One region of the Sinomonas sp. genome, then DNA from elsewhere that is predicted to be linked to it. Evidence: predicted binding sites of a transcription regulator. Region 1 holds the regulator's gene; the other holds the start of a gene.
The links. The regulator HspR, encoded in region 1, represses chaperone genes until heat shock. The targets are predictions, from matches to a motif close to AAGTTGAGTCNNNNNGACTCAACTT.

Region 2: a site for HspR is predicted at 3,352-3,376, ahead of V7053_RS00085 (ATP-dependent Clp protease ATP-binding subunit). Genes of this name have one in related genera too.

Annotation. Positions count from the first base shown of each region.
Region 1 is NZ_DAIUJO010000132.1:100-5,650, reverse strand. It holds gene V7053_RS16285 (anti-sigma factor family protein) at 11-727, opposite strand; gene V7053_RS16280 (sigma-70 family RNA polymerase sigma factor) at 724-1,230, opposite strand; gene V7053_RS16275 (COG4315 family predicted lipoprotein) at 1,550-2,143, shown strand; gene V7053_RS16270 (hypothetical protein) at 2,304-2,474, shown strand; gene V7053_RS16265 (DMP19 family protein) at 2,513-3,169, opposite strand; gene V7053_RS16260 (heat shock protein transcriptional repressor HspR) at 3,283-3,738, opposite strand; gene V7053_RS16255 (DnaJ C-terminal domain-containing protein) at 3,742-4,722, opposite strand; partial or broken gene V7053_RS16250 (nucleotide exchange factor GrpE) at 4,979-5,551, opposite strand, start outside.
Region 2 is NZ_DAIUJO010000001.1:16,899-22,449, forward strand. It holds gene lhgO (L-2-hydroxyglutarate oxidase) at 1-569, shown strand, start outside; gene V7053_RS00085 (ATP-dependent Clp protease ATP-binding subunit) at 720-3,338, opposite strand; gene poxB (ubiquinone-dependent pyruvate dehydrogenase) at 3,446-5,170, shown strand; gene V7053_RS00095 (winged helix-turn-helix transcriptional regulator) at 5,167-5,532, opposite strand.

The DNA of each region.
Region 1 (5,551 bases):
ACCCCTCGGCTCACCCCAGCGTGACGCTCGCGACCGTGTGCTGGGCGTCGTCCCGGATCTGGATCGCGTGGATCGAAGCGAGCTGGTACGACGTCGCGCCGGTGAGGACGGCCCGTCCCGCGTATCCCGTCGAGCTCCAGCTCGCCGCCCGCTCCTGCGCGCCGTCGTCGGCCACGATCCACACGCTGAAGACCCCTGCGGACGGCATCCCCCGGCACACGAGGTCCAGCTCGGTGCCCCAGCCCTTGCGGACCAGCGCGAGGTCGACCTGGGCGCCGTCGGACGAGGTGAGGGAGTAGGACGCCGCAGGCGTCGGAGTCTGCGATGGCGTCACCGCGGGCGTCGGGGGGCGCTGCGCCGTCGGCGTCCCCGCGACCACCGGCCCGAGCGCGACTCCGAGCGCAAGCGACGCCGCGGCGGCCCCCGCGAGTGCCAGGCGCAGCGCCCGACGGCGGGCCCGAACCCTCGCGAGCAGGGCAGGCGGGGCCGGGGCCTCGTCGGGCAGGGCAGGGGCTTCGTCGAATGCCTCGGCGCGATCGAGTGCCTGGGCGCGTGCAGAGGGAACGGAGTCGAGGAGCGCAGGCAGCGTCTCGAGCTGTTCGATCTCGGCCTGGCAGTCCCGGCACGTGGCCACGTGCGCTTCGACCGCGCGCGCCTCCTCCGGGTCGAGCGCACCGAGGAGGTAGGCGCCGAGCGCGAGACGGGCCTCATGATGATCGAGGGTCACCGTTCCACCCCCAACTCGTCGAGTGCGCTGCGGAGCGCCTTGAGGGCGTAGAAGCAGCGCGACTTCACAGTCCCCGCAGGGATGCCCAGCTCGAGGGCCGCTTCGTGGACGCTGAGCCCGCGGTAGTGGACGGCGACGAGCGCCTCCCGATGATCCCGGGTGAGCCGCATGAGTGCCTCCTCCATCACCACTCGGTCCAAGAGCTCGTCGATCCGTTCGGCGTCGACGGCCCTGTCGAAGCCATCCACCCCTTGCGCCGGGACGGTCCTCGGGCGCCGGGAGCGCTGGCGGTGCTGGTCCACGATGAGGTTCCGAACAGTCCGGTAGAGGTACGCGCGGAGCCCCGCCGTCGCCTCGGGCGCCTGGCGCCACACCCGCACGATCGCTTCCTGCACGATATCCTCGGCCTGTTCATCGCTGCCCACGGCTCCGCGGGCGAAGCGCCTCAGCGCTGCGCCGTGGTCGCGGTAGATCGCCGCGACCGCCTCCTCGTCCATCGGCATCCTGCCTCCCGGCCTGCGGTACCGCTTCGGAGCTTCGATCCGTGGAGCTTCGATCCGTGGAGCTTCCGCCCCTAAGACGACGTGCGCCACGGAATGGTTCATCGCGCGCCCGGGGGCTGCAGCCCATTGTCCTCGCTCTGTCCTCGCCCGAACCAGCACGCGGCCCCTCGCCGACCCGCGGTCTCACCCAGCACGCGGTCTCCCCAGCACGCGGTCTCACCCAACCCGCCCCAACCCGCGTGGCGCTTGAACCGAACGGCACTCGGCGTCGTCTTCAGGTCAGCGGCCGTGAGCCGCCCCCAGAACGGAAGGGCACATCATGAACAAGCGAGCAGCTCTCTTCTTCGCGACTGCCTCAGCGGCTTCCGCCCTCGCCCTCGCCGGCTGCGGGGGTGGGAGCGGAAGCGGCTACGGGGCCGGAGGAACGACGTCGAGCGCCCCCTCCATGTCGACCTCGCCGTCGTCGTCCGCGTCGTCCGCGTCGTCCTCCGCGGCCCTGACCCTGCAGACGTCGACGATCGGCGGCCAGACGATCGTCGTCGACGGCAAGGGAATGACCGTCTACTTCTACACGCTCGACAAGCCCGGCGAGGCGAAGAGCGCGTGCACGGGCGGATGCGCCGCGCTGTGGCCAGCCGTCACGAGCGACACCGCTCCGATGCTCCAGGGCGTCACAGGCAAGACCGGCACCCTCACCACCGCCGACGGCAAGCAGCAGGTCACGATCAACGGGATGCCCATCTACTACTTCTCCAAGGACACCGCTCCCGGGCAGGCGCACGGGCAGGGCGTTGCGGGCGTCTGGTACGTCGTGGGCTCCGACGGATCGATGATCCAGACTCCGCTCACGGCGATGTCGAGCACGCCGAGCATGTCCGGCTCCTCCGACAATTCGGGGACCTCCGGGTACTGACCGGCGGACGCGGGAGGCCGCCCGCACCGGTGGCGAGCAGGCGGCCTCATTCTGATATGGATGCCCCGCTTCTGATATGCTCCCCCGCCCCGGGTAGAAGTCCTGTACCGGGTTGGGATCCGCCGGAGTAGATTGGGTTACCCCGAAGCGAGGAGGAGTCATGTCAGACTTCCGCAGCTACACGGAAGACGAAAAGCGCAGCTACGTCGCCCCCACCTGTGAGCTGTGCGGGCAGCACCGGCACGTTGTCTGGAATCAGGAGGGCGACCGCTGGATCCCGCGGGATCGCGGATGCTCCAACGAGGCGTGCCCCCAATTCAGCGCGGTGTGACCGCCAGCGCGGCGTGACCCGTCAGCGCTCTCTGACCGTCAGCGCCGGGTGACGTCCTCGACGCCACTCTCGATCTCGTCGTCGTACGCGTCGTCGAAGCCGCCGTCCGCGGCGTCGGCGAGCAACTCGACCTGAGCCCGGCGCTCCTCGAGGTCTGGGACGAGGCCCACGCGGCGGGCGATCTCGTCTTCGATGCCGTCATCATCGAGGGCCAGCAGGCCGTCCTGCCGGCGGAGCCAGGCGCCGTTGAGGGCCACGAGGTCCTCGGCCTCGAGGGTCTCCTCGAATTCGTCGTCGAGCGCTTCCATCGCGGCAACCGCGGCGGAAGCCTCGCCTTCGCCCACGAGATACGTCTCGGCGTCATCCTCGCTCAGTGCGTCAAACGCTTTGGCCGCCGCTTCGAACAGTTCGAGGTGCCCGGGCGCGCCCATCTCGCGCAGGCCGTCCCGGACGAGCTGGTCGAGGTCCTCGCGGTCGCCTGCGCTGACGGCGTACTGGGCGAACCCGCCCTCGAGTGCCTCGGTGAGGTAGAAGTCCACGTAGTAGCTGCGCAGGGCGTTGAGGGCGATCTCGTCCTCGCCGAGAAGCTCTGCGTACATCGCGTTGACGACGTCGATGTTCGCATCGACGAGCTCGGCGTCCGGGCCCTCAAGGGCTTCGGCGGGCAGGACGACGGGGTGCTGGTTCGTGGGCACGGGGGCCTCCTGGTTCGAGCGGTCGGGCACGCTTCGACCGTACGACGCCGGCCCTCCCCTCCCCGCGAGGCCGAGGTGAACGTTGGGCGAACTGTGGGCGCGTGCCCCCGGCGTCAGAACTGGGCGGGTCCCGTTGAAGCGCCGGTCGAGGGACGTGGGCGCCAGACGACGATGGCCTGCGAGCGCTGCTCGGGCCGTTGGCCCCGGGTGAGGGTTACGACGTCGCCCGCGATGCCAGCGGCGAAGACGCGGCGGGAGTCGGGACCACGCCGTCGCGCGTCGACGACTTCCTGCTCGAGTTCGGATACGCGTGCCTGGAGCGCGGCGACCTGATTTTCGAGCTCGAGGATGCGGCGGATGCCCTCGAGGGAGACACCGTCTTTCGAAAGCCGCTGGACCTCCCGGAGGAGCTCGACGTCGTGCTGCGAATAGCGCCGCTGCCGGCCCGACTGGCGCGACGGCGAGACGAGCCCCATGCGGTCGTACTGGCGAAGGGTCTGGGGGTGCATCTCGGCCAGCTCCGCCGCCACGGAGATCACGAAGATCGGAGCGTACGGATCGATGGCCATGGTCTAGAGCCTCGCCTTTGCGGCCAAGCCGGAGCGCGGGTTGGACTCGGAGTTCTTCGCGGTCGCCGCCGCGAAGGCCCGCACGGCCTCCTCAGCCTCCTTGGACAGGTTCTGCGGCACGACGACGTCGACCGTCACCAAGAGGTCTCCTGTGCCCTTGGCCGTCTTGACGCCTTGGCCCTTGACCCGGAGGGTCCTTCCCGAGTTCGTGCCAGCTGGCACCTTCATCCGCACCGTGCGGCCGTCGAGGGTGGGGACCTCGATCTGGGCGCCGAGCGCGGCCTCGTCGAAGCTCACGGGCACGTGGATCCGGATGTTGTCGCCCTCGCGGGTGAAGAATTCGTGCGGCGTCACGTGCACCGTGACCATGAGGTCGCCGGGACCGCCCGATCCGGGGGCGCCCTTCCCGCGGACGCGGACCTTCTGGCCATCGCGGATGCCTGCGGGGATGCGCACCTCGATCACCTCGCCGTTCTGCTCGCGAAGGCCCACCGTGGTGCCGCGGATGGAGCCCGCGAAGGAGATCGTCGTGCTCGCCTGGCGGTCGGCGCCGCGCTGGGGCGGAGCCTGGAAGCCGCCGCCGCCGGTGCTGAAGCCGCCGAAGAGGTCGGCGAACTCGGGCGGGAGGTTACCGGTGTTGAACCCGCGGGAATGACGGCCCGCGCCTCCGCCGAACAGACCCCCGAAGAGGTCCTCGAAGCCCGCGGTTCCCTGCCCCGCGCCCGGGCCTCCAGCCGTGAAGCGCGCCCCGCCCATCGCGCGGATCGCGTCGTACTGCTGCCGTTCCTCGGGGTCGCTCAGGACTGAGTTCGCCTCGGTGATGTCCTTGAACTTCTTCTCGGCCTCGGCGTCGCCCGGGTTCTGGTCAGGATGGTACTTGCGGGCGAGCTTTCGGTAGGCCTTCTTGATGTCGGCGTCGGAGGCGTCCTTGGGCACGCCCAGAATGGAGTAGAAATCCTTCTCCACCCAATCCTGACTAGCCACTGAGGCCTCCTTCTCGTCTCTGCATCACATTCTTATCGCTTCGGGTACAGATAATCCCCCCAATCCTCGTTTCGGGTACGGATCTGCACGAGCACGCGTACCCGAAACGCCTGGGACGGGGGATATCCGTACCCGAAACGGAGGGGCGGACGACGGCGGGGCGCACCCCCCGTCGTCCGTGGCCCCGCCGTCCGTGGCCCCGCCGTCCGTGGCCCCGTCGTCCGTGGCCCCGCCGTCCGTGGCCCCGTCGTCCGTCCTACGGGACGGCGACGATGACCTGTGCCGCGCGCAGGACGCGCGAAGCGGTCCGATAGCCGGCCCGGAGGACCTGCTGGACGGTGTCGACCTCGATCCCCTCGCCCTGCTGCTGGATGAGGGCCTCGTGGATGTTCGGGTCGAATTCGACCCCCGTCGCGTCGATCCGTTCGAGGCCGTGGCTCGTGAGGATCCCCTCGAGCTTGGCGGCGATGGACGCGAAGGGACCCTCCGTCAGGTCGCCGTGGGCCCGCGCCGCGTCGATGTCGTCCAGGACCGGGAGGATCGAGGAGAGGACGCCCATCACGGCAACCTCCCCCGCGACGGCCCGATCTCGATCGACGCGCCTGCGGTAGTTGACGTACTCGGCTTGGAGCCGCTGCAGGTCGGCGCGAAGCTCGGCAGCCTCGTTCTGGACCCCCTCCGCTTCGCTCAGGATCCGCTCGGCCTGGGCGAGGACGTCCTCCGAGTCGTGGGCATCGTCCACAGGTCGAATCTCCTCATGCTCGGGCAGGTCTGCCTTCGTCGGTCCGGCGGGGCCGGTCCCGGGAGCGCTCTCGGGAGCGGTCTCGGG
Region 2 (5,551 bases), on a different contig from region 1:
TGGGGGCGTCGCCGTCGCCCCGGATCCTGCCGTTCCGCGGCGAGTACTGGGCGCTTGCGCCCGAGCGGACGGGCCTCGTGCGCGGGATGATCTACCCCGTGCCGGACCCGCGCTTCCCGTTCCTCGGCGTGCACTTCACGCGCGGCGTGTACGACGACGTGCATGTCGGCCCCAACGCCGTTCCCGCACTCGCCCGCGAGGGCTACGGGTGGGGCGACGTGTCGGTGCGGGACACCGTCGGGTCGCTTGCGTGGCCCGGGGCGCCCGCGCTGTTCAGGAAGCACTGGCGGATGGGAGTGCGGGAGATCTCCGCGTCGCTCATCAAGCCCCTGTACTTCCGGCGGGCCCGCGCGTTCGTCCCCGAGCTTCGGCCCGGGGACCTCGCGGAGAAGGCCGCGGCTGGCGTCCGCGCCCAGGCCTGGGGAGCGGACGGGTCGTTGCTCGACGACTTCGCCGTGGACCAGGTCGGCTCCGTGACGCTTCTGCGGAACGCGCCCTCGCCCGCAGCGACGTCGTCGATGGCGATCGCCGAGTACGTACTGCGCGAGCACCTCGGCATCCGGGTTTGACCCGGCGGAGGTGACGGCGCAACGGGTGGGGACCCTGCGGAGGTGACGGCGCAAGGGGTGGGGACCCTGCGGAGGTGACGGCGCAAGGGGTGGGGACCCGGCGGAGGTGACGGCGCAACGGGAGGTTGCGCCGTCACGTTTGCAGGGTGCTCAGGCCGCGGCGATTGCCGGCTGGTCCGCTTGGACGGCGAGATCGTCGTCGTCGACCGTCACGGTGACGCGCCCGCCGTCGGCCACCGCACCCGCGACGAGGAGGTCCGCCACGCGGTCTTCGAGCTCCCGCTGGATCACGCGGCGCAGCGGCCGCGCACCGAACTCGGGCTCGTAGCCGCGGTTGGCGATCCAGTCCACGGCGGCGTCGTCCACGTCGAGGGCGATGCCCTGCGCGGCGAGCCGCGCCTCCGTCCCACGCAGCTGGAGCCGCACGATCTCGTGCAGCTGCTCGCGCGTCAGCCTGCGGAACAGCACGATCTCGTCGATCCGGTTGAGGAACTCCGGCCGCATCGTCTCGCGCAGCCGCCCCATGACCCGAGCCCGCAGCTCGGCCTCAGACCCAGTCGCGTCGGTGCCGCCCGGAGCGAAGCCGAGCGCGGCGCCCCGGGAGGCGAGGAACTCGGAACCGAGGTTCGAGGTCATGATGACCACGGTGTTGCGGAAGTCCACGGTGTGCCCCTGGCCGTCGGTGAGCCGCCCGTCGTCGAGCACCTGCAGGAGCAGGTTGAACACGTCCGGGTGGGCCTTCTCGACCTCGTCGAGCAGCACGACCGAGTACGGGTGCCGCCGCACGCGCTCCGTGAGCTGGCCCGCCTCGGAGTAGCCGACGTACCCGGGAGGGGCCCCGACCAGCCGGCTCACCGTGTGGCGCTCGCCGAATTCGCTCATGTCGAAGCGCACCATCGCGGACTCGTCGCCGAACAGCGACGCCGCGAGGGCCTTCGCGAGCTCGGTCTTGCCCACCCCGGTCGGGCCGAGGAAGAGGAAGCTGCCGACGGGGCGGCCGGCGTCGCCTAGACCGGTCCGGTTGCGGCGCACGGCCTTCGCGATCGCGGCCACGGCATCCTCCTGCCCCACCACGCGCCCGTGGAGCTCGTCCTCGAGGCGCGCGAGGCGCTCGCGCTCGCCTTCCGTGACGCGGGCCGCGGGGATTCCGGTGGCACGCGCGACGACGGCGGCGATGTCTGGCTCGTCGACGACGGCATCCTCCGTCTCAGCCGGCAACTCGGCGGCGTCGGCAATCTTGAGCGCCACCTGCTCGATGCTGTCGCGCAGCCGCGACGCCTCCTCGTAGTCTTCTCGGGCCACGGCCGCGGCCTTCTGCTCCTCGAGCCGCGTCGCTTCGGCGTTCAAGGCCTCGAGATCGTTCCGCGGCCCGCGTGCGAGGCTCTTGCGGGCGCCCGCCTGGTCGATGAGGTCGATCGCCTTGTCTGGCAGGTACCGGTCGGTGATGTACCGGTGGGAGAGTTCGACGGCGGATCGGATTGCCTCATCCGTGTAGGCGATTCCGTGGTGCTCCTCGTACCGCGACTTGAGGCCGTCGAGAATGGCGATCGCGTCCGCGATGCTCGGCTCGCCGACCGTGACCGGCTGGAACCGCCGCTCGAGGGCCGGGTCCTTCTCGATCTTCCGGTACTCGTCGAGCGTGGTCGCGCCCACGAGGTGCAGTTCGCCGCGCGCGAGCCTCGGCTTGAGGATGTTGCCCGCGTCCATGCCGCCCTCGCCGCCGCCCCCGGCACCGACGACGGTGTGGAGCTCGTCGACGAACGCGATGACGTTTCCGTCGGCCGCGATCTCGTCCATCGTCTTGGTGAGGCGCTCCTCGAAGTCGCCCCGGTAGCGAGTGCCGGCGAGCATCGCGGGCAGGTCGAGCGAGACGACTGTCTTGCCGTGCAGTTGCGCCGGGACGTCGCCGGACGCGACCGCTTGGGCGAGGCCCTCGACGATCGCGGTCTTGCCGACGCCGGCCTCGCCGATCAGTACGGGGTTGTTCTTCGTACGGCGGGCCAGGATCTCGATCGCCTGCTCGATCTCGGAGGCACGGCCTATCACAGGATCCAGCTTGCCCTCGCGTGCGAGCGCGGTGAGATCGGTGCCGAACTTGCCGAGCATGCTGTCCTTGCCGCGGTCGCCCCTTCTACCGCGAGCGGTGCCGGGGCGGCCGGCGCGGCCTTGCGCAGGGGTGGAAGCGCCCGCGCCGTCGGTCTCCGCATCGGTGCTCTGCGCCCCAGAAGGCTCGCGGCCGCCGTCGTCCGCTTGGAACGACTGCGGCGTGATGCCGTGGGCCGCCAGGATCTGGCCCGAGGGCGCGTCTGAGGCGAGGACAAGCGCGAGGAAGAGGTGCTCGGGGTCAATGTAGGTCGAGCCGAGCGAGCGGGCGACCTTGTAGGCATCGAGCAGCGCATGCTGCGCGGATTGGGTGAGCTGTGGCATCCCGCCGTCGTCACCTTCGCCGCTCGCTTGCGAGCCCGCGGGCAGCCGCTGCTCGGTCGCGGCGACGATGTCCTCCGCGCCGGCACCTGCGAAATCGATCATGCCGGCGACGGCTTCCGTGCTGGCCAGTGCGTGCAGCAGATGCAGCGCATCGACTTCGTGGTGTCCGTGTTCAAGCGCGTAGCGTCCGGCCGCGGTCAGGACCTGCTGGCTCCCGCGGCTGAGGAGCCGAGTGATGTCGAGGGGGCGCCCCGTCCGGCGCGACCCCTGGCCCTGCAGGTAGCGGGCAAGGAAGTCGTCGAACGAACCGTTGCCAGCAGTCGGGCCGAAAAAGATAGGCAAACCATCCTCCAGAAAGTTGAGTGACTGTCGCTCATGTTCAACGCTGTGGCGAAGGAGATATTCCCGAGGCCTACCCTCGAGTTGCGCACCCGGGCTAGCGTGGCGGAATGACGACCATCGCACAGAACATCGTCGATACCCTCGCCGCCAACGGGATCCGCCGCGTCTACGGCCTCCCGGGGGACTCGCTCAACGGCTTCACCGACGCCCTCCGCGGGACGCCCAGCATCGAGTGGGTCCATGTCCGTCATGAGGAGGCGGGCGCGTTCGCTGCTGCCGCGGAGGCGGCGCTCACCGGAGAAGTCGCCGTGTGTGCGGGCTCGGCGGGCCCCGGAAACCTCCACCTCATCAATGGCCTCTACGACGCCAACCGTTCACGCGTCCCGGTCCTCGCGATCGCCGCCCACATCCCCAGCGCCGAGATCGGGTCGAACTATTTCCAGGAGACGCACCCGCAGGAGGTCTTCCGCGAGTGCAGCGTGTACGCCGAGCAGGTGACCGACCCCGCCCAGATGCCGCGCATCCTTGAGATCGCGCTCCGGACGGCCGTCGAGAAGCGCGGGGTGGCCGTCGTCGTGCTCTCCGGCGACGTCGCGCTCACCCAAGTCGATTCAGAGCGGGTCACGGTGGTCCGGAGAGCCCAGCCGAGCGTTGTTCCGAGCGGCCACGAGCTCCGTGAGGCCGCCGGCATCCTCAATTCGGCCAGCAAGGTGACCATCCTCGCTGGCGCTGGGGTCGAGGGGGCCCACGACGAGGTGATCGCGCTGGCCGATGAACTGGGCGCCCCGATCGTGCACGCATTCCGGGGGAAGGAGTTCATCGAGTACGACAACCCCTTCGACGTCGGCATGACCGGCCTGCTCGGCTTCAGCTCCGGGTACCGCGCCATGGAGGACTGCGACGCGCTCCTCATGCTCGGCACCGACTTCCCGTACCAGCAGTTCTATCCGGATCACGCGAAGATCATCCAGGTAGACATCCGCGGGGACCAGCTCGGCCGGCGCGCGCGCCTCGATCTCGGACTCGTCGGCGACGTCAAGGACACGGCGACCGCGCTCCTTCCCCTCCTCGAACGCAAGCGCCGTCGCACGCATCTGGACTCCTCGCTCAAGCACTACGCGAAGGCGCGGTCGAAGCTCGACGACCTGGCGACCCCCACCAAGAAGGGCCAGCCCCTCCATCCGCAGTTCATCACGCGGGTCCTCGACGAGCTCGCCGCAGACGACGCGGTCTTCACGGCCGACGTCGGGACGCCCGTGATCTGGGCCGCGCGCTATCTCACGATGAACGGACGACGGCGCTTGGTCGGCTCGTTCACGCACGGCTCCATGGCGAACGCCCTGCCCCACGCCATCGGTGCGCAGGCCGCCTTCCGCGGGCGGCAGGTTGTCGCGCTCGCAGGCGACGGGGGGCTGTCCATGCTCATGGGGGAGCTCATCACGCTCGTGCAGAACAAGCTGCCCGTCAAGCTCGTCGTGTTCAACAACGCCTCGCTCAACTTCATCGAGCTCGAGATGAAATCCGCTGGCTTCGTGAACTTCGGAACGGGACTGGACAATCCGAACTTCGCCGCGGTGGCGGATGCGCTCGGCATCAAGGGCGTGCGGGTCAATGACTCGTCCGAACTCGAGCGAGGCCTCAAGGAGGCCCTCGAGCACGATGGTCCCGCGCTCGTGGACGTCGCCACCATCCGCCAGGAGCTCGCGATGCCGCCCACGATCACTGCGCAGCAGGCAGGAGGCTTCACGCTCTACGCGCTGCGGACGGTGCTCTCCGGGCGCGGCGACGAGGTGCTGGACCTCGCGAAGACGAATTGGCGGAGGGTGTTCTAGCCCGCCGCGTCGAACGCGCCGCGCGCCTCGAGGATCTTGCCCGCGTGGCTCTCGGCCCACTCGCGGATCGCGTCGAGGGGGCCAAGGAGGCTCTCGCCGAGAGGCGTGAGCCGGTACTCGACGCGCACGGGGACCTCCGCGAAGACGGTCCGCCTGACGAGCCCGTCGCGCTCGAGCGTCCGAAGCGTCTGCGTCAGGACCTTGGGGGTGATCCCGCCAACGGCCACCCGCAGCTCGCTGAAGCGAAGCGTCCCCGCCTTGAGCGCCTGGACGATGAGTGGCGTCCACTTGTCGCCGATCCGCTGGAGCACGACCCGGGAGGGGCAGTCCGGGTCCATGACGTCGAACGGAATGCTTTCCATGAGGTAACCATAGCACTTT